DNA from 2 places in the Pontibacillus salicampi genome. Region 1 is predicted to be linked to the other one. Evidence: predicted binding sites of a transcription regulator. Region 1 holds the regulator's gene; the other holds the start of a gene.

Region 1 (10,974 bases):
TGGTTATATAACACATACTCGAAAGAGTATAAACCATATCTTTTATATCATCGCGGGGTGGAGCAGTCTGGTAGCTCGTCGGGCTCATAACCCGAAGGTCGCAGGTTCAAATCCTGTCCCCGCAACCAATTTACTTATTCTTCTGCGTTGATGGAACATCTTCGAAGGAGATTATTAGTAATATGTTAGGTGCAATGAAAATGGTCCGGTAGTTCAGTTGGTTAGAATGCCTGCCTGTCACGCAGGAGGTCGCGGGTTCGAGTCCCGTCCGGACCGTCCTTATTTACATATCAATTGTTTACACAAGCCTTAGGAATAATCCTAAGGCTTTTCTAATGCAAAAATATAGTCAGTCTTGCGCTTATTTGCACGAGTTTTTCTTTTTGGTCTGGTTTTTGCTATGATATAGAATAACATAGGATACTAATCGGAAGTTGGTGAGGACAGTGGGCCACACATATAGGACGACAACCAAAACGCCTGAAGGAACCCAACAACTAGCAGAAGCAATTGGGTCTCTTTTACAGGCTGGAGATGTAGTTACATTAGAAGGGGGTCTTGGTGCTGGGAAGACGACCTTTACGAAGGGATTGGCAAGAGGGCTAGGGGTTACCCGTACGGTAAATAGTCCAACCTTTACTATTGTAAAAGAGTATGAGGGGCGTCTTCCCCTCTATCATTTAGATGTATATCGTCTCGAGGATAGTGAGGAGGATATTGGCTTTGATGAATATCTGGAAGGGGATGGAGTTGCTATCGTCGAATGGGCTCAATATATTGAACCATTTCTTCCGGAGAATAGATTGGATATTACGATAACGTATCATGGTGAAGAGGAACGCATTATCCAGTTCCTTCCTCATGGGGATCATTTTGATAGGATTTGTAAGGAGTTAGACATATGAATATATTAGCGATTGATACTTCTAATCAAGCATTAGGGGTAGCTCTCATGAAAGACAACGTATTAGCAGCCGATTATCAGTTAAATATCAAACGTAATCATTCTGTCCAGCTTATGCCTGCTATTCATCGATTGATGGAGGAGGCAGAGATGAAGCCAAAGGAATTAGATTGTATTGCAGTGGCGCACGGACCTGGTTCCTTTACAGGTGTTCGGATTGGATTGACGACTGCCAAAACCTTGGCTTGGACGTTATCCATTCCGATTGTTCCTGTTTCTTCATTGGAAGTGGCAGCCTATAATGCAGTTGCTCATACTGGCTATGTCTGTCCGTTTTTTGATGCAAGGAGAGGGTTGGTCTACACAGGTCTATATAAAGCAAACGGAGCAGAGTTAACTCCTGTGGGAGAAGAGATTAATACAAAGATGACAGATTGGCTTGGGCACTTACAATCTCTCCAGCAGCCTGTCCTATTTATTAGCTCAGACATGGCCCTTCATGAAGAGAATATTACAGAGGTTTTGGGAGACAATGCCATTATTCCTGATGCTCCTGTTCACTTACCTAAGGCAGGTATGCTGGCACATATAGCGAAACGGAAGCAAGCCGTATCGGTGCATGAGATTACCCCAAACTACTTGAGGCTCGCGGAGGCTGAATCGAAATGGCTGGAAAAGCAGCAGGAGAATATGGAATTATGAGTAATGAGGTTATTCGGCGTATGGTAGAAGAGGATATGGAGAGCATTCTTCATATCGAACAGGAATGCTTTGCCACACCGTGGTCGAAGGAAGCATTCTTTCATGAGCTTTATGACAATCCATATGCATATTATTTCGTTATGGAAGTAGAAGGACAAGTAATAGGCTATTGTGGTCTATGGGTCATCATAGATGAAGCACACGTAACCAATATAGCCATCCTCCCGTCCTTTAGGGGGCATAGCTTTGGTAAAAAATTATTTAACGTCGTGCTAGAGGCAGCTCGTACGATTGGGGCTATTCAATTGTCGCTTGAAGTACGGGTGTCTAATGTTGTAGCGCAGAAGTTGTATCGCAGTTTTGGGTTAGTTCCAGGAGGTATCCGGAAAAACTATTATACGGATAATCAAGAAGACGCTGTAGTAATGTGGGTGAAATTATAATGGAAACGAAAGATGAATATATATTGGCCATTGAAACGAGCTGTGATGAAACAGCCGTCGCCATAGTGAAAAATGGAACGGAGCTTGTTGTAAATGTGGTAGCCTCTCAAATTGAAAGCCATAAACGCTTTGGAGGAGTAGTGCCAGAGATTGCTTCAAGACACCATGTGGAACAAATTACACTAGTTATAGAAGAGGCTCTTGAAAATGCACATATGACCATGGATGATATAGATGCTATCGCTGTGACAGAAGGACCGGGGCTTGTCGGTGCGCTACTTATCGGGGTGAATGCAGCGAAAGCACTAGCATTCGCTCATGACAAGCCATTAGTAGGCGTTCATCATATTGCGGGACACATCTATGCCAATCGGTTGGAAAAAGAATTTGCTTTTCCATTGCTGTCTCTCGTTGTTTCTGGTGGGCATACCGAGCTTATATTGATGAGGGAGCACGGCTCCTTTGAAGTAATCGGGGAAACGAGGGATGACGCTGCAGGAGAAGCGTATGATAAAGTAGCGAGAACATTGAAGCTGCCTTATCCTGGTGGTCCACAAATCGATGCACTGGCAGGGCAAGGGGAAGCTTCCATCGATTTTCCCCGTTCCTGGCTAGGAGACGGATCCTTTGATTTTAGCTTTAGTGGATTGAAATCCTCAGTCATTAATACGCTACACAATGCGAAGCAAAAAGGGATCAGCTATACTCCGGAGGATGTCGCTGCTAGCTTCCAACAGAGTGTTGTGGATGTATTAGTGCATAAAACGTATGAAGCTGCTAAGAAGTACGGTGTACAGCAAGTAATTGTTGCAGGTGGAGTAGCCGCTAACAAAGGACTGCGTGCTCGTTTAGAGGAACAATTTCGTTCAGAAGAGGAAATGGAATTACTTATCCCGCCATTATCACTGTGTACAGATAATGCAGCAATGATAGGGGCTGCAGGAAGTGTAGCCTTTAACCAGGGCCATCGAGCCGGATGGGACTTAAATGGTAACCCTTCCTTAACGTTAGAGCGATATGCGAAAAGAGGAACAATAGTGGACAAGTAATGAAGGAACTGCTATCACAGGATAGCAGTTTTTTTTGTGCACTATCTTACTTCTAGGTTTTCAACAGGTTGTTCATAAGCATGTGGATAAGATATTGTAGATATTTGTCGTGGAGGGATTTCGTCCTGTGGGCAATAATTGTGGATAAGTAACGTTAAAATTGTGGATAGTGTGTATAAAGCTGTGAAAAACCAGTGCATTCATTAACAGCCTGTGTATAAACAGGTGGATAACTAGTAAGGGACGAATAAGATATTGACATCTTTCGACAAACCCATGTGTAGTGTCTACCTCTACCATAACGCCTCTTTATGAAAGCGTTGTATATTTTTTATTAATATTTCGTAAAAAAAACCACCCGAACATCGGATGGTTTAATCGTCTTGATGGAGACTTTCCCATTCCTCCATCAATTCCTCTATTCTTTGCTTGCACTGATTATTCTCTTCTGTCAGCTGAAGCGATTTTTCATGATCCTGATAAATTTCAGGCTGACAGAGCAGGTCATCGTTTTCTTCTATCTTTTCTTCGTTTTCCACAATCTCTGTTTCTATTTCTTCAATTCTTCGCTGCCGTTTTCGTTCTTCCCGTTTTTGAGCTTTATTCTGTTGATAATTATTTTTGTTTGCTGTCTTTTCTTCTGTCAGTTGTGGATTTTGCTTGGCATCAAAGGCAGCAAGCTCTTTTTCCTCTTCCTTCTTCTCTAGGAAGTAGTCATAGTTCCCAAGGTAGAGATGGGTGTGGTCGCCTTGCATCTCCAGCACTTGTGTGGAAATCTTGTTGATAAAGTACCGGTCGTGAGAAACGAACAGTATGGTGCCAGGATAATCGGAAAGAGCAGCTTCCAATACCTCTTTACTGTCTAAATCCAGGTGGTTAGTCGGCTCATCAAGAATGAGCAGGTTAGATTTCTCCAGCATCAGCTTTGCTAAGGCTAACCGCGCTTTTTCGCCACCGCTTAAGGAGTTGACCGTCTTCAAAACGTCCTCCCCCGTAAAGAGGAAATTACCAAGAACGGTTCGAACATCCTTTTCATCCATGCCCGGGTACTCGTCCCAAAGCTCGTGCAGAACGTCCTTGCTGGATTCCAGACGGGCCTGCTCCTGATCGTAGTAGCCTATTTGAACGTTCGCCCCATATTGAATAGAGCCGCCGGCAGCCTGTAGGTCGTCTGTGATAGTTTTAAGCAGTGTCGTCTTCCCAACACCGTTTGGTCCTACTAGCGCTACCCGATCTAAGCGATTGACGTCAAAGGTAACATCAGAGAACACGGTGTTGTCCATATCTGGATATTGAAAGGATAGGTCGCGTACCTTTAGCACGTCATTTCCACTTCGTCTGTTAATATCGAAGGAAAAGCGAGCCGATTTCTCATCGCCTTGAGGCTTGTCCATCTTTTCCATTTTCTCTAATTGCTTACGCTTACTTTGTGCTCGTTTAGTTGTGGATGCTCTAGCGAGGTTTTTCTGAACGAAATCCTCTAATCGCTTTATCTCCGACTGTTGTTTTTCGTATTCCTTCATATCCTTTTCGTAGTTGGCAGCCTTTTGTTCGAGATAGCTCGAATAGTTGCCCAAATACTTTTGAGAGGTATGACGGGATACTTCATATATGACGTTTACTACCTTATCCAAGAAGTAACGGTCGTGAGATACAATTACAACGGCACCAGGGTAGCTTTGTAAATATTGCTCGAGCCAATTCAACGTATCCATATCCAGATGGTTGGTCGGCTCATCCAGTACGAGTACATCGGGCTTAGCCAGAAGCAGCTTCCCTAGAGCGAGGCGGGTCTTCTGTCCGCCACTTAGGGTGGAGATTTTCGTATCTACGGAGAAATGTTTAAATTGAAGGCCATTTAACACCGCATTGATATCTGCTTCGTAACGATAGCCGCCCTCATTCTTAAATTCTATTTGCAGAGCATCATAGTCCCGTAGCAGCTTCTGATATTGGTCCTGCTGCTCGATTAGGTCGGGATCCGCCATCTTTTGTTCCATTCGGCGCAGCTGCTCCTCTTTTTCTTGTAGATGGGAGAAGACAGTAACCATCTCCTCCCATATCGTTTTATCTGATTCAAGCCCTGTATGCTGCTCAAGAAACCCTAAGGAAACATCCTTTGGTTTATGGATTTCCCCTTCCTCATACGGAAGGTCTCCCGCGAGCACTTTCAATAGGGTTGACTTTCCGGCACCGTTTCGTCCTACTATCGCAATCCGATCATTAGTGTGTACTTCTAATTTAATATTCGATAAAATAAGGTCAGCGCCGAAGCGTTTCGTTAAATTATTTGCCTGCATTAGTATCATGGTCGTTCACCTCATCTCTGTTAAGTGTATCTTAACAGGACCGGAATAAGCAAGATGCTCGCACGCATGTGAAACGTTATACGAATTAGTTAATTTTTGGTACACTTTAAGAAAACATGCCCTGGCAAAATGGCTTTGTACCTTTTTAGGAGGTTTACACACATGTCAGAGTTCACACATTTTAATGAGCAAGGACGCGCTCATATGGTAGATATATCGGAAAAGCAAGAAAGTGTTCGTACCGCAATCGCACATACTAGCATCGTCGTGGACGAAGCCGTTCACCAGGCTATAACCCAGCAAACCATTGAGAAAGGCGACGTATTGGCTGTTGCCCAGGTAGCAGGGATTATGGCGGCCAAAAATACATCTAATTGGATACCGATGTGCCATCCCTTATCGCTGAAAGGGATAGATGTGTCCTTTCACTGGCAGCAGGAAGGGCAGCAGTATCGGCTTCACATCGAAACGCAAGTGAAGACGAAAGGCAGCACCGGTGTGGAAATGGAAGCGCTGACGGCAGCCTCTGCCACAGCTTTAACCGTCTATGATATGTGTAAAGCCCTTGATAAAGGAATGATAATCGGGGAAACCTATCTGGCAGAGAAGACCGGGGGAAAAAGTGGAGATTACCATAGACCGTCAGACGAAAAGGGGGACAATCCATGGAAATAGATCAACAGAAAATACCGCAAGCGACAGCAAAGAGATTACCCCTTTACTATCGCTTTATTAATAACTTGCATAGCCAAGGGAAGCAAAGAGTATCTTCCAAAGAGCTCAGTGAAGCAGTGAAGGTGGACTCAGCAACCATTCGACGAGATTTCTCTTACTTTGGGGCACTAGGGAAGAAAGGCTATGGCTACAACGTACATTATTTACTTACGTTCTTCCGCAAGACACTGGATCAGGATGAAACGACAAACGTAGCACTCATTGGGGTAGGGAACTTGGGAACGGCCTTTCTCCATTACAATTTCACGAAGAATAACAATACGAAGATTGTCATGGCATTTGATTCGAGCAGCGACAAGATCGGGTCAGACATTGGAGGCGTGCCCGTCTACCATATTGATGAGGCAGAAGAGCGAATGAAGGACGATGTATCCGTTGCGATTCTTACAGTACCAGCTCAAGCTGCTCAGGGAATAGCTGATCGATTAATTGAAGCAGGTGTGGTTGGTATTTTGAACTTTACGCCAGCAAGAATAACCGTGCCAGATCACATCCGTGTCCATCACATTGATTTGGCTGTAGAGCTGCAGGCGTTAGTCTACTTCCTGAAGCACTATCCACTTCAAGAGGGCGAGACGATGCTCGAGGAAAACGATATAATCGAATAAGGAAGAAAGAACGAATCTCATTTTCGCTGAGGTTCGTTTTTTGTTTTGCTGTATAGGAGCTACTTCTAATCATCGCATTCGTAATCGGACTTGAGCCCTTCAGACTTAAGACAAGTCGAAAGCAGCCCAGCTTGTAAATAATGGGATGTGCTGATAAGGATATGGTGGGGCTTAGACAGGTAATCATAAAGGATATACATTTCAATAGAAACGATATATTACCTTTCATTCGACAAAATATGATATATTAGAGATTATTCGGGACACGAAATAAAGGACAAAGGGGGATATTATGAGCAGATTATCGAATAAATGGCTCGTGGTAGTGGCGGTGCTGTTTGGGACGTTTACGGTCATATTAAATAACAGTATGCTGAATCCGACTATACCACGATTTATTGAGATATTTGATTCAGATGCCGTCAGCGTCGGGTGGATGCTGACCATCTTTATGGTTGCGATGGGAATGACGATGCCGCTGACAGGCTTTCTAGGCGACCGGTATGGGAAAAAGAAAGTGTATGTAAGCGGGCTGGTCATTTTTATCATCGGCTCCATAAGCGGCTCCCTTTCTCCAACCTTGGGTATGGTTATCCTGTCGCGGTTCGTACAAGGGATTGCCGGAGGGCTGATGATGCCGATAGCGATGGCACTCATCTTCAACGCCTTTCCGAAAAACGAACGCGGACTAGCCGTTGGAATTTACGGGATTGCGGCCATGGTTGCCCCTGCTATTGGACCGACTGTTGGGGGAGTCATTATCCAGTACTTTGCCTGGCCGTTTCTATTCCTATTTAACATTCCATTCGGCCTAATCGGAATTATCCTATCCACAAGGTACTTGAAGGAAACAGACAAACAAACGGATCTTAAGTTCGATGCAGTCGGATTTGTGCTCGTTACCCTCGGAGTAGGGGGCATCCTCTATGCCTTAGGACGTGGGAAAACGCTCGAGGCTCTAACGCAGCTTAGCAACATTGCTCTTATCGCAGTCGGTGTTCTTGCTCTCGTATTGTTCGTACGCTATGAAAACAAGCAGGAGCAGCCGTTATTAAATTTATCCATATTCAAAATCCCGACCTATGCAATCTCGACGATTGTAACAGGATCCGCATCCATTGGGCTGTTCTCGGGTATCTTTCTATTACCATTGCTTATTCAAAACGTATATGGACTAGGAGAAATTAAAACGGGTCTGCTCTTCTTGCCAGCAGCTGCAGCAAGCGGAATTTTCATGTCGATAGGTGGGCGCATCCTTGATAAGAAAGGGCCAAAATGGGTCATCCCCATTGGGTTGTTCGTGCTTGCGGCCTCTACAACAGGGCTCGGCATGGTTGGATTATCAACGTCCTATTGGGTCATTCTAGCCTTAAATATGGTACGAGGTGTCGGACTTGGTCTTAGTAACATGCCAGCGACAACAGCAGGGATGAACAGCATACCAGAGGAGCAGGTCGCACAAGGATCGGCGATGAACAACGTACTACGCCAGATTTCGTCCTCCTTTGGCATCGTGTTCTTCTCCGTGTACTACGAAACGAGACGAGCCCAAATTGCAGCAGGACAGTCTAATATGACCGAAGCGACACTGCAAACCTTAAATGAAGCATTTCTCGTATCCACAGTTCTCGTGTTAATTGCCGTTCCGTTTGCCTTCTTTATGAAGGGCGTACAGGACGATGAAGAAAAAGAAGCAGCGGATAGCTAAATCCACTGCTTCTTTCTTTATATTCAGGAAGCGGAGCCTTCCTTCCATTCTCTTTTCAATAAACCATACAGCACCATATCCACAGGCCGATCATCGCGGTACACATATTCTCGAAAGGCTCCCTCTCTCGTAAAGCCAAGACGCTCATACATACGAAGGGCACGCTCGTTGTTCTCGAATACCGTTAATTGCAATCGGTGTAAATTACATTCCTCAAAGGCAAACGCCATAAGCAGCTGCATCGCCTCCGTTCCATACCCTTTTCCACGATACGCATCGTCTCCAATGGCGATAGACACCCAGGCATTTCGCTGGTTCCAAAGAATACTGTCGAGCTCCATATAGCCGATGAGCGTATTTGTTTCCTTTGTCCGGATGGCAAACAGAAATCCATCGTTGGAGGAGGCTGCCTCCTCATACCACTTTTCCATCTCCTGCATCGTTTTCGGTTTGGCAATCGCCGCATCGAATTGGCGAAGGAACCGTGCATCCTGATGCCATTGTATTATCGTTTGCAGATCTTCTTTTTCAAAAGCCGTCAGTTGAACATGTTCTCCCGTTAATGGCATAAAATCCTCCTAAGGCATAAAAAAAGACAGACTCCAACGAAGCGAATCTGTCTTTTCTGTGATGTCGTTATTTATTTTGTTTGCGAGTGCGGAAGTGCACCATAAATAATCGTATACATACAGCGAAGTCAAAGGTGGCAAGTAACGCCATGAATACGGTGAATAGATTCCATACCGAATCATTCATCGCTGCTCCTTGTATGGCTACATAGGTGAAGACGATCCCCACAATAAAGTAAAGAAAGGCCATGAATAGGGGTGACAATCGCATAGTAGGTTAGCCTCCCAAAATGATAGCTTGAGCATTCTCAAGCTGTTTCTCCATTTGCTCTAACTGCTCAGGAGATATCATAAATTGTATCAGCACAACAATTAAATTCATTGCCATGTGCGCAATAATCGGTACGATAATACGCTTCGTCTTGACATAAAGGAACGCAAACACAAAGCCCATCGCCGCATATTTCAGTGTATGCGTAAGGTCCTGGTGAACCACTGCGAAGATGAGTGATGATATGAGCGCTCCAACGAAGAAGTTCGTCCGTTTATAAATAGATCCAAAAATAATCTTGCGGAAAATCAACTCTTCTAGAATTGGCGCAATAATCGTAATAATAATGATGAAAATAGGAGCGGACTTGGCTATGTTCATTAAGTTCTGCGTATTGGCCGAAGCCTGCGGAATGCCGAGCGCTAGCTCAATCAGTGACGCCACAATTTGTGCTGAATAGGAAAGGAAGATTCCAATAACACTCCATAGTACTATTTTCCCTAAAGATATTTCATCCCGCTTGAGGGAGGTATCTCTCATATCAGGTCGAAGTAGTAAGAGGATGACAATTAATGCCACTGAAAAACTAATCAAATTCCATGTTACAATCAACGTTGTCGACTGGTTGCCCGGAAGCTCGCGGAGACTTTGTAGGAAAGGCTCTATACCGCTAAAATCGACATCATATCCAAACAAAAAGGCAAGTAATGGCATGCCGATTGCTCCAGAGAATTGCATGAGTACATATACTACTATGGTATACCAGTATCGTTTTGGCAAAGCTCAACGACTCCTTTACACACATTTCTTTCATTCTACGTATTGTAACACATTTTTAGACGGATAAAGAAACGAAACACATGTCTGTACTATTTCCTCACCAGCTTCACAAAAATAGGGAATACGAAGTAGAAAAAATTGCATCTTTTCACTTGCATAATTAAAGCGAATTCATTATTATAAGAATTGTGTTAGCACTCACGATATGAGAGTGCTAATAAATCAGATGACAAATATCATTTAAGATTAATTGAGGAGGGTGTCTGATTTGTTAAAGCCATTAGGTGATCGAGTTGTAATTGAGATTGTTGAGCAAGAAGAAAAAACGGCAAGCGGTATTGTACTGCCGGATTCCGCAAAGGAAAAGCCACAAGAAGGTAAAGTAGTTGCAGTAGGATCTGGTCGTGTAACAGAAAACGGTGAGAAAGTTGCACTAGAGGTTTCTGAGAATGACCAAATCATTTTTTCCAAATATGCAGGAACTGAAGTGAAATACGGAGGCTCCGAATACTTAATTCTACGGGAAAGCGACATCCTGGCTGTAATTAACTAAGAGTCGCAGTGGAACAGGACACGTTCCGAATAAGCTAGATTATTAACGAAAGTAAGCATATATACCTTAAATCAGGGAGGCATTTTTCATGGCTAAAGATATTAAATTTAGTGAAGACGCTCGCCGTGCCATGCTACGTGGTGTGGACCGTCTAGCTGATGCTGTTAAAGTAACACTTGGACCAAAAGGACGTAACGTGGTTCTTGAGAAGAAATTTGGATCTCCACTTATCACAAACGATGGTGTGACCATCGCTAAAGAAATCGAGCTAGAGGACCATTTCGAAAACATGGGCGCACAGCTTGTTTCCGAGGTGGCTCAAAAAACAAACGAAATCGCTGGT
Region 2 (11,031 bases), on a different contig from region 1:
GGACTAATGGTGGCTGTGAGCTGCCTGGTTGTGAACTCTTTAGAACAGATTCTTGTTTTTTGGTTGAGTAAGAGGAGTTGGAATAATCATCGATGAGCAGCTCTTCCTCCAAAACCTTCATTTTCTTCTTTAACTGATAATTCTCCTGCATGGTGGAAATCGATATTTGTTCCACTTGGTCCTCCAATTCCTTATATTTGTTTTTCATTGCAAATGATATAAGGTATAGAGCAAAGGATACTACAAATAACGTAAGTATAGTATAAAGCAAATAGGTCACCTCATTTTTTCCTCTCTTTGTTAGTTATATCATAAGTCAGGTATAGTGAAAACAAGGGAAACTAATCCTTTAATGAAATTTAAAAATGAGGGAAACTTGTTGGTTTATATTGAAATGTCCCTGTTTTTTTGATACTATAAGTAAGTCTGAAGATAGAATGGTTACATGACCTACTATGAAAGTTTAACTGGAGGGATAACAATGCGTGTAAATATTACACTTGCTTGTACTGAAACTGGAGATCGTAATTATATTTCTACTAAAAACAAGCGTAAAAACCCAGAGCGTTTAGAGCTAATGAAATATAGCCCGCGTTTGAAGAAGCATACTCTTCACCGCGAGACTAAATAAGAACAGTAGGATATTCTCCTACTGTTTTTTTATTATCTTTTTTACTATAACAAAAGCTATTTGTGTTGGGTTTAGCATGGAGGAGGTATAGGAATGAAAAAAAGGCTGCGCAAGAAAGGCATCCAATTGCTGAAAGGAATGGAAGCTATAGAACGACAGGAGCTTTCTGTCTCCATAATGGATAATCTATTTCAGACTAGCATGTGGAAGCGAGCTGACGTTATCGGCACAACGATCCCACAAGAACATGAATTGGATACCACCATTTTGATACATAAAGCTTGGGAAGAAGGAAAGAAAATAGCGGTTCCTAAATGTTATCCTGAACGAAATGAACTGCTATTTTACACATTAACAAGCTTTGAACAATTAGAAATTGTCTTTTACGGATTAAAGGAGCCTAAGGTAGAACTAACGAAGGAGTGTTCCAAGGAAGCCATAGATTTAATGATTGTACCTGGGCTGCTGTTTGATTATAGTGGGTATCGTATTGGATATGGTGGAGGGTATTATGATCGATATTTGAGTGACTTTCCTAATACTACCGTCGCACTGGCCGCAAATGCTCAAGTAACTGAAAATCTCCCCTTTGAAACGTTTGACATTCCTGTGGATCACCTTGTAACAGAGAAGGGAAAGCTGTATTAAAAAGGTAAGAAGTTAAATGTTAACAAAATTGCAACATTGAAGGCGCTTTCGCTTCTTTTTATAGTTTGTGAAATAATGTACAATCTAAGTATAGATCGAAATACTTCCCCGAAAGGATGATTGTCATGGAAAGAGTCAATAGAGTTGCTTTAATTGGTACAGGGTTTGTAGGCTCCAGCTACGCATTTGCTTTGCTAAACCAGGGGGTAGCTGATGAATTAGTGATGATTGATTTGAACAAGGATAAATCAGAAGGCGATGCCATGGATCTAAACCACGGCTTAGCATTTGCGCCAAATTATACAAAAATTTGGTATGGAGATTATATGTATTGCAAAGATGCTGATATTGTAGTCATTACAGCTGGAGCAAATCAAAAGCCAGGGGAAACAAGATTGGATTTAGTGGAAAAGAACGCAACTATCTTTAAATCTATAGTAGACCAAGTGATGGGTGCCGGTTTTAATGGAATCTTTGTAGTGGCAACCAATCCGGTGGACGTACTGACGCATATGACCTGGAAGTTCTCTGGTTTACCAAGTCATCGAGTTATAGGCTCTGGAACTATTTTAGATACGGCAAGACTGCGTTATAGCTTAGGGGAGTATTTCGAAGTAGATGCTCGTAACGTACATGGTTATATCATGGGAGAACATGGCGATTCTGAGCTTCCTGTATGGAGCCAGGCGAATATTGGCGGTCGATCTATCCATGAAGTGATAAGAGATAATCCTGAAAAGTACAAGGAAGAGGATCTAGAGGACTTGTTTATTGGAGTCCGAGATGCTGCTTATCATATCATTGAACGAAAAGGAGCGACCTATTATGGCATAGCTATGGGGTTAGTTCGTCTGACTAAAGCTATTCTTCATAATGAAAATTCCATTTTGACTGTTTCTGCTTATTTGAACGGGGAATACGGCCAGGATGACATTTATATCGGGGTTCCAGCCGTGGTGAATAGAAGCGGAGTCCGAGAAGTTCTGGAATTGACATTGAACGAAAAAGAGAAAGAACAGTTCACTCATTCAGCCAATGTGTTAAAAGAAACATTAGCTCCTGTTTTACAAAAAACTCCGGTAGAATAAGAAGCTTGATTCCACCACATACTATCATTATCCAACAGAAACAGGAGGATGTTAGTAGTGCGAATGCTTATTTGGTTAGCTTTACTAATAGTCGGTGCTGTCATGATTAACCGGTACAAATATAAGATTCTAAATGGGATTTTAACCGTGGACGTTCTGAGGAAGGTAGCTGTTTCTTGGAGCATGCGCGTACCTTATGTAAGAGAGAAAATACTACCGTCTATTTTGGGCAGATCCACCTTGTAACATGATAGGATGTAGAGAACCCTGTACAAATTTGTGTACGGGGTTTTTGTTTTTTAGTACAGAAAGCTGCTTTTACATATATCATCAATGAGGATGATGGATAAAGCTATTTACTAAATCATTTGTAAGACCACATGTATGTACAATGAAACGTGACTGCCGATTAAGAAGACATCTTTTTTTAAAAAACTGTGTTGGGTTTCTAGAGAAGAGGGAAAAAGATGAGTGTCTTTTTTTCATAACAGGATTGATCCCATGATAAGATAAAGAGAGGAGGGTGAATATGTATATAGAAGAGTCTTATTATTTTTGGAGATTAGCTTCAGATATTATGATCAATCATGAATTTGAAGTGCTGCAGCTAGATGAGAACAAAGAGGAAATATGGTTGGAAAGAAGAGATAAAAATACAAGCTATGTTGTTCGCCTTTCTCACCAATCCTTTGATTGGGCAAATCAGATCAAACAGGATCAACGTCTATTAGAGCAAAATGTTAATCGAGTTAAAAAGGTTTTAGCGAGTAGGAAACTTGTCATACATAATGTATATATTGCTCAATATCCTCCTGTCGATGATTGGGAAGAAGTAAGTAAAACGAGAAATCTAAATCAAAACAAGAATATTACACTTCATACGTTTTATTTGGATCATATGGGAAGAGCGGAGGAAATGAAAAAGCTGTATCATACATTATCGTTACCTGAACCAGACTTCCAGCAGCCATCCGAAATGGAAATGGAGCAAATGATTGGCTATTTACAGCAATCCATAAAGAATAATCATGAACGTAAACGAAAAGAAAGACAAGAGATCTTTGCTTTTGGCAAGCCAATTTTGACTTATCTTCTTATTGCTATTAATTTGATAATGTTCACTATAATCGAGTGGAATGGTGGCAGCACGGATACTTACACACTGGTGGAGTATGGAGCTAAGTATAATCCAGCTATAATTGATGGGGAATGGTGGCGCATTGTTTCGAGTATGTTCCTCCATATCGGCTTTCTCCATATCACGCTAAATATGCTTGCACTGTATGTTCTCGGTAGTGTAGTGGAACGAATGTATGGCAGTATCAGGTTCCTTCCCATATATTTTATAGGCGGTATTGTTGGCGGACTAGCAAGCTTCGCATTTACACCAAACGTTGCTGCCGGCGCATCTGGGGCTATATACGGACTATTTGGAGCTTTGCTTTTCTTTGGAGTCGTGTACCGTAAATTATTCTTCCAAACGATAGGGATGAACGTCATTATCATATTAGTATTAAATATTGGCTTTAGTATCGTTATGCCACAGGTGGATAATGGCGCACATTTAGGCGGTTTACTTGGCGGCTTCCTAGCATCCAGCATGGTCCATCTCCCTCGTAATAAAGCTTGGGGAAGACAGTTGGGTAGTTTAGCTCTTATTGCTGTAGTTGCTGCAGGGCTTGGCTATTATGGGTTGAACCATTCCGACAATCATTATGATGCTGCTATTCAGGCACAGGTCGGTAGTGGTTATCTTCAGAATGATGAATTTGATAAGGCTATTGATATAGCGAATCGTGCGTTACCCCGTACCGAAGAAAACAACGATTTACTCTACTTCGTTCGTGGCAATGGCTATTATGGTCAAAAGGAGTACGAGAAGGCAAAAGCTGATTATCAGAAAGCTATTTCCTTAAACGCTAATCGTTTTGAAGCCTATATCAATTTAAGTATCATTTACCGCGATGTAGAACAGAATCAATCAGAGGCTTTGAAGCTTGCAAAAAAAGCGCAGAGTATTGACCCTGGAAACGAAAAAGCTAAAGAGATCATTCAATCTTTGGGAGAATCTGGATAGCGCTGCGTGAGTTTTATTTTCTTCCCCTTGCTATTTTCATATATGACAAGCAGATGTGTGCCTCCTTTGTCAGCGAGTATGAGAGGGATATAACTTTTGAACGTCTGATCAGACGATTTTTGACTTTCCACTGCGAAATCTAACACATAATTCTTGTAAAGTCCTTCCCATAGCTGGCCAATCACTTGTTGTGTTTGTTGCTGATTGAGTTGCGGGAAGGGCTTTGATATATAATCAGGTAAAGAAGTTAACGGAATACTTTCGTAATCATTCTTCGGTATTTGAAAATGGTTAATTAATTGATTCCATTCGTATAAAAGCTGCTGATTTGTAGCATGATCTAACGTCTTTTTCCATTCGCTTTGGGTATTATTTTCTGGTTTTTGAAAGGATTCCAGCGGTGTCATTGGTGAATCCACAACATACAATTCAGCTTGTGACATATCCTGGATGCTTTTTATTTTATCATCTGGATAATGAACCTCTCCGTGATGATAGGTAACCGCTTGGTAATGTCCGCTATCCTCTCCATGAACATTCAATTCCAGAGCTACATTTTGACCGCTTTCCTTCCACTTACTCAATATGCCTCGTAAATGACCATTTGCATATAGAAGCGAAATATCCTGTCTTAAATAAATAGGTTCAGCTAAAGTGGAATTGGTTTTCCATTGAATATCATATTCGTCTTTGTCGCTTTCCGATAATAAGGTTAAAGAAGTAGAGCTTTGTTCCAATTGTTTTGTGTCATCTAATGGGAAATATTTTACAACTGTTTCATCCAACGGAAGCCAGTATTGTTTGGATACTACTAGTAAAATGATGCAGAGAGCTATGCCAATCCCAACATACATATATGCTTTTTTCATCGTTCTTCCCCTTTTTTTTGGACATCCTTTGTGTTTCATATGTATGATAAGGAATAAGTAGATATGAAAGGGGTTTTGAAAATGAATGTTAAAGAAGTGGAGCACATAACTACATATTTAGAAAAATTAGTCCACATGCCTAGCCCGTCAGGATATACGAAAGATATCATTCAATACTGTGAGGGTTTCTTTCAGGAAGCAGGAGCAAGTACTTCTATTACGAATAAAGGCGCCCTCATTGCTACAATGGAAGGCGAGAATCAGGAACATCATCGTCTCTTAACGGCTCATGTCGATACGTTAGGGGCTATGGTGAAGGAAATAAAATCCGATGGAACGTTACGCTTATCTATGATAGGTGGCTTCCGGTGGAATAGCGTGGAGGGGGAATATTGTACTATCCATACCGCTAGTGGCCATGCTTTTAGAGGGACGATTCTCTTGCATCAAACCTCTGTACACGTATATAAGGATGGAGATCAGGTTAAACGGGATGAAGAGAATATCGAGGTGCGAATAGATCAGCAAGTTACATCGAAGGAAGATGTAAAACAGTTAGGAATTCATGTAGGAGATTTTATCTCCTTTGACCCCCGTTTTGAGAGGACAGAGAGTGGGTTTATTAAGTCAAGACACCTGGATGATAAAGCCAGTGTTGCAATACTTATGGAACTTGCTGCTCAACTAAAGGCGCAAAACAAAACTCTACCTTATACGACTCATTTTTATATCTCTAATAATGAAGAAATTGGGTATGGCGGTAATGCAACCATACCTGAGCAAACAGTGGAATATCTCGCAGTCGATATGGGCGCTATAGGAGATGGTCAAACAACGACAGAGTATGTAGCTTCTATATGTGCAAAGGATGCTACTGGTCCGTACCATTTTGGTTTGCGCCAACATCTTGTCCATCTGGCCCAAAAGCATAGCGTAGCATTTGAAGTAGACATCTATCCGTATTATGGTTCCGATGCTTCTGCAGCTATAAGGGCTGGGGCAGATGTGAAGCATGGGCTCGTAGGACCTGGTATAGATGCCTCTCATGCATTAGAGAGGACGCATGTTCTCTCCCTCCACCATACGTATCAGCTATTATGGTTTTATATCTTTTCCGAACTTGTGTAGGATGTATGCTTTTATAGGTTTGGGCAAACACTTAGACTAAACCTTTTAAAAGTCAGGTGAGGAGATTGCTGGAAGATACAAGGAAACAGCCGCTATTTGATAATTTCGATGATAATGTAGAGTACATGAAAGAAAGAATGGGCGTCGATAAGAGCTTTGATATTATTCAATTAGACTTGGAATATGCTGGACGACGTATGGCAATGTTCATGATTGATGGTTTTGTCAAAGATGAGATATTGCACTATTTGATGGAGTTGTTATCGAGGCTTTCCCCAGAACAATTAGAGCCAGACCCTTTCGAAAAGTTATTAAGAACTCATTTACCATACGTCGAATTAGATTATAAAGAGGATTTAAATGAAGCCGCTGATTGGGTGCTGGCAGGTCCTACAGCATTATTCGTCGAGGGTATGAATGATAAGATTATCACAATTGATGCAAGGACCTATCCAGTGAGAGGCCCACAGGAACCTGATGTGGAAAGAGTGGTCAGGGGAGCGAGAGATGGGTTTGTGGAGACCATTATCTTTAACACAGCCTTGACTAGGAGGCGTGTTAGAGATAGATCTTTACGGATGGAATACATGCAAATAGGCAGACGGTCTAAAACGGATGTTTGTCTTTGTTATATAGAAGATATAGTGGATATGGATAATGTAAAACATTTAAAGAGTAATTTAGAGTTGATAGATACAGATGGATTGCCAATGGCAGAAAAAACAGTAGAAGAGTATTTAAGTGGAAGGCATTGGAACCCGTATCCAACAATCAGGTACACCGAAAGGCCGGATACAGCTGCTGCTCATTTATACGAAGGTCATATTTTACTCATGATAGATGGATCACCAAGTGTAATGATTACCCCTGCCACGTTTTGGCACCATCTACAGCATGCAGAGGAGTACCGTCAAAAACCCTCCGTGGGAGCATATTTACGAATCGTTAGATTTTTTGCAGTATTCGCCTCCCTATTCATCTTACCGCTCTATTATTTGTTTTCCATGGAACCTTCCTTATTACCCAGGGAATTATCTTTCATCGGTCCTTCTGAAATAGGGGTGTTGCCTTTAATTGCGCAATTCCTAATTGCAGAAATAGGCATAGATACGTTGCGCATGGCAGCGATTCATACTCCTTCTGCACTTGCTACGGCACTGGGTCTTGTAGCAGCAATTCTTATAGGGCAGGTTGCAATTGAGGTTGGGTTATTCTCCAATGAAGTAGTGCTATATCTTGCAGTAGCCGTCATTGGCACATACTGTACACCAAGCTATGAGCTGAGTTTGGCAAATCGATTAACAAGGCTGTTCTTGCTTGTTCTGACTGCATTCTTCCACGTAAAGGGGTTAATGATTGGAGTAACGATTTGGATTTTATATCTAACCTGGATGAACACCTTTCGAACTGCATATCTATGGCCGTTTATACCATTCAACTACAGAGCGCTAAGGGACGTGTTGCTCCGTTCTCCAATGCCACTAAAAAACAAGCGACCTTCCTTTCTTCATACACGAGACTCTGATAAGTAAACAGAATCAGGGTCTTGTGTTTCTTTTCCTTAACACGCTTGCTATAATAAATGTGGTGATTATAAATGAGAACAATATATGATGTGCAACAATTATTAAAAAGGTTTGGAACATTTATTTACATAGGTGACCGGTTGGCTGACCTGGAAATGATGGAACAAGAAGTAAAGGACTTATTTCAGGCGCAATGTATTACGAAAGAAGAGTTTCAAATGAGTACACTCCTGCTGAGGCAAGAAGCATCGAGATTAAAAGATAATAACTGAGGTGATGGATATGAGTCAACAGCATTTAATTGGGATCGATATTGGCGGCACCACTGTTAAAATTGCATTCGTTACATATAAAGGAGATATTCTTCATAAATGGGAAATCCCTACCGATAAGGAAGAGGGCGCAATTGGAATTGTACCGGATATCGCTGCTTCTATAGAGGAACAACTAATAGCACAGTCACTTCAATCTAAAGACTTTGCAGCAATTGGAGTAGGGGCACCAGGCTTTATTGATGTGGAAAGTGGTATTGTTCACGAAGCCGTCAATATTGGCTGGAAGAATTATCACCTAAGTGAGAAATTGCAAGAGGCCACAGGCTTTAAGGTCTGGGTAGAGAATGATGCTAATCTGGCTGCACTAGGTGAGAATTGGAAAGGATCTGGAGATCAGGCCCAACATATGCTTGCGGTGACACTTGGTACAGGCGTAGGGGGAGGAATTATTGCTAATGGTCAGCTATTACATGGTTCGAACGGAACAGTTGCTGAAATTGGCCATATGACCGTAGAGACAGAAAACCCTCTTCCATGTAATTGTGGTAAGGATGGTTGTCTGGAAACGGTTGCTTCTGCTAGTGGCATTGCTAAGATTGCAACCTTAGAGATTAAAGATGGTAAATCTACTAAACTCTCAAGTATATTAGATAGACAGGGTTCTATTACTGCAAGAGATGTATTTCAGGCAGCCTCTGAAGAAGATCAAGTAGCCCAGGATGTCCTTGCATATGTTATCGACCACCTTGGTAGAGCAGTTGCCAATCTTGCTATTGCTTTAAATCCTTCAAAAATTGTTATTGGTGGTGGTGTTTCCAAGGCTGGAGATCAATTGCTGCTGCCATTAAGAGCGGCTTTCGACCGTTACGCTCTAACCAGAACATCCCAGGCTGTTGAATTTGAAATTGCCTCCCTCGGTAATGATGCAGGTGTTATCGGAGCAGCATACCTCGCCAAAAGAAAATAAGTAGGACAAGACTCGTCAGAAATACATCTGGCGAGTTTTTAATGTAAGCCTCTAGTTAAGCCTGCTGTTGATTTTTTGTACAACTCCCTTATGTGGGAGACAAAGGAGAAAAAGCCGAAAGTAAGGAGGTTCACCTAAAGTCGCTACATCCTGCAGGAACAATGGCCGTCTCCATCTCGTGTGGGGACACACCGCAGCCCCTGCCATCAACAAGCTCTTTCAAAATCCTCTGGCAAAACCATCTCGAGACCAAATCTTTCACTGTAACCCATTTCCTCATTACCTGGATAGTATCATTCCCTTTAAAGAACGTTGGATAAGCAAGTACGTTGCCCTATAGGTGAAATAGGGGGTTCCTTTTTAAGGAGAAATTTTATACAATCAGGATTGTATGATGAAAATGTAAAAAAATAGTTAAGAGTTTATGAAACTTTTTTGAAGGTCAAACCGTCATATAGAGAGTACCCTGTTTAGAATACTATGCTATGTGGTACTTTATTTAATTAGAATTATACGGAACTTAATTTGAACTTAATGGACCTTTTACATTTTAGGAGGAAAGGTAACATGAAGCCTTTAGAAAATAAGCTACCCTTTTATGCTATAGCTGCGTTGTTATTCGCAGTGAAAACGTATATGGTATACCGGTTTACATTTGATTTGGATATAGACAACTTCCTCCAGGAAATTATCCTGTTAGTTAATCCTGTAGCTACAGCATTGGTGTTGTTTACAGCAGTAGTCTGGTTTAATGTAAACAGACAAATTAAATATACAAGAAGAATCGCTGTGCTATTATCCTTTATTTTATATTTTAACGTATTATATTTCCGATCCTTTTCGGATTTTCTTACGATTCCAGTATTATTCCAAACGAATAATGTGGGAGATCTGGGTTCAAGCATAACAACCCTCATCCAGCTTCAGGATATATGGATGTTTTTAGATGTAATTGTTATTTATGTTCTAAGTAGGTATGTGTCTCGAGATATGCAGCCACTTCATACGAAGGCTAAGCTACGGGCGTCAGTTATTGCTGTAGCATTATTAGTAGGGAATGTGGTATTGGCAGAAATTGAGCGTCCTATGTTATTTGTACGTACGTTTGATCGTGAGTATTTGGTGAAGAATATAGGGGTTTTCAACTATCATCTGTATGATATCGCACTGCATTCCAAATCAAAGGCTCAACGTGTTATGGCAGATGGAAGTGAAATTAAACAAATTGAAGAGTACACAGATAAGCACATGAAAAGCGATCAGCCTTCTCCATTGGAAGGAGTAGCAAAAGACAAGAATATCATCTATATATCAGCAGAATCGATTCAGAGCTTTGTAATTAATAAAAAGATTAATGGAAAAGAAATTACTCCATTCTTAAACGACTTAATTGAAAACAGTTATTACTTTAACAACTTCTACCATCAAACAGAGCAAGGAAAAACATCTGATTCGGAGTGGGTAGTAGAAACCTCACTTTATCCGCTCTCAAGAGGTGCTGTATTCTTCACACACTCTGAGAATGAAACCAATGCAGTACCTGAGATTGTTAGTAACCATGGATACACCTCGGCGGTATTCCATGCCAATAACAAAAGTTTCTGGAACCGGAGTGTGATGTATGACACATTGGGATATGATGAATTCTTTTCAGAAAGTGCGTATGAGGTAACACCGGACAACTCCATCGGCTGGGGTTTAAGTGATAAAGACTTTTTCAAACAATCTATTAAGCATCTCAAATCTCTGGAGGAACCATATTATACCAAATTCATTACGCTCACCAACCATTTCCCATTTGAAATGCCTGAGGAGCAGCAAA

What was found. Region 1 encodes Rex, which represses fermentation and respiration genes when NADH is low (regulators of the CRP and FNR family bind a similar motif). Its sites were predicted from a motif close to TTGTGAAATATTTCACAA; they were not measured.
Region 2: a site for Rex is predicted at 1,345-1,362, ahead of ACFFGV_RS03260 (L-lactate dehydrogenase). Genes of this name have one in related genera too.

The regions. Positions count from the first base shown of each region.
Region 1 covers NZ_JBHLTP010000022.1:51,911-62,884, reverse strand. The annotation lists tRNA gene ACFFGV_RS19740 (tRNA-Met) at 52-128, shown strand; tRNA gene ACFFGV_RS19735 (tRNA-Asp) at 203-276, shown strand; gene tsaE (tRNA (adenosine(37)-N6)-threonylcarbamoyltransferase complex ATPase subunit type 1 TsaE) at 447-905, shown strand; gene tsaB (tRNA (adenosine(37)-N6)-threonylcarbamoyltransferase complex dimerization subunit type 1 TsaB) at 902-1,606, shown strand; gene rimI (ribosomal protein S18-alanine N-acetyltransferase) at 1,570-2,049, shown strand; gene tsaD (tRNA (adenosine(37)-N6)-threonylcarbamoyltransferase complex transferase subunit TsaD) at 2,049-3,098, shown strand; gene ACFFGV_RS19710 (ABC-F family ATP-binding cassette domain-containing protein) at 3,473-5,407, opposite strand; gene moaC (cyclic pyranopterin monophosphate synthase MoaC) at 5,570-6,082, shown strand; gene ACFFGV_RS19700 (redox-sensing transcriptional repressor Rex) at 6,079-6,750, shown strand; gene ACFFGV_RS19695 (MDR family MFS transporter) at 7,043-8,458, shown strand; gene ACFFGV_RS19690 (GNAT family N-acetyltransferase) at 8,482-9,027, opposite strand; gene ACFFGV_RS19685 (DUF4305 domain-containing protein) at 9,095-9,298, opposite strand; gene ACFFGV_RS19680 (CPBP family intramembrane glutamic endopeptidase) at 9,305-10,078, opposite strand; gene groES (co-chaperone GroES) at 10,347-10,631, shown strand; gene groL (chaperonin GroEL) at 10,720-10,974, shown strand, end outside.
Region 2 covers NZ_JBHLTP010000003.1:360,654-371,684, forward strand. The annotation lists gene ACFFGV_RS03245 (hypothetical protein) at 1-271, opposite strand, end outside; gene rpmG (50S ribosomal protein L33) at 482-631, shown strand; gene ACFFGV_RS03255 (5-formyltetrahydrofolate cyclo-ligase) at 725-1,279, shown strand; gene ACFFGV_RS03260 (L-lactate dehydrogenase) at 1,405-2,367, shown strand; gene yqgO (protein YqgO) at 2,431-2,613, shown strand; gene ACFFGV_RS03270 (rhomboid family intramembrane serine protease) at 2,897-4,444, shown strand; gene ACFFGV_RS03275 (hypothetical protein) at 4,420-5,313, opposite strand; gene ACFFGV_RS03280 (M42 family metallopeptidase) at 5,395-6,441, shown strand; gene ACFFGV_RS03285 (spore germination protein) at 6,567-7,973, shown strand; gene ACFFGV_RS03290 (YqgQ family protein) at 8,039-8,239, shown strand; gene ACFFGV_RS03295 (ROK family glucokinase) at 8,250-9,209, shown strand; gene ACFFGV_RS03300 (LTA synthase family protein) at 9,777-11,031, shown strand, end outside.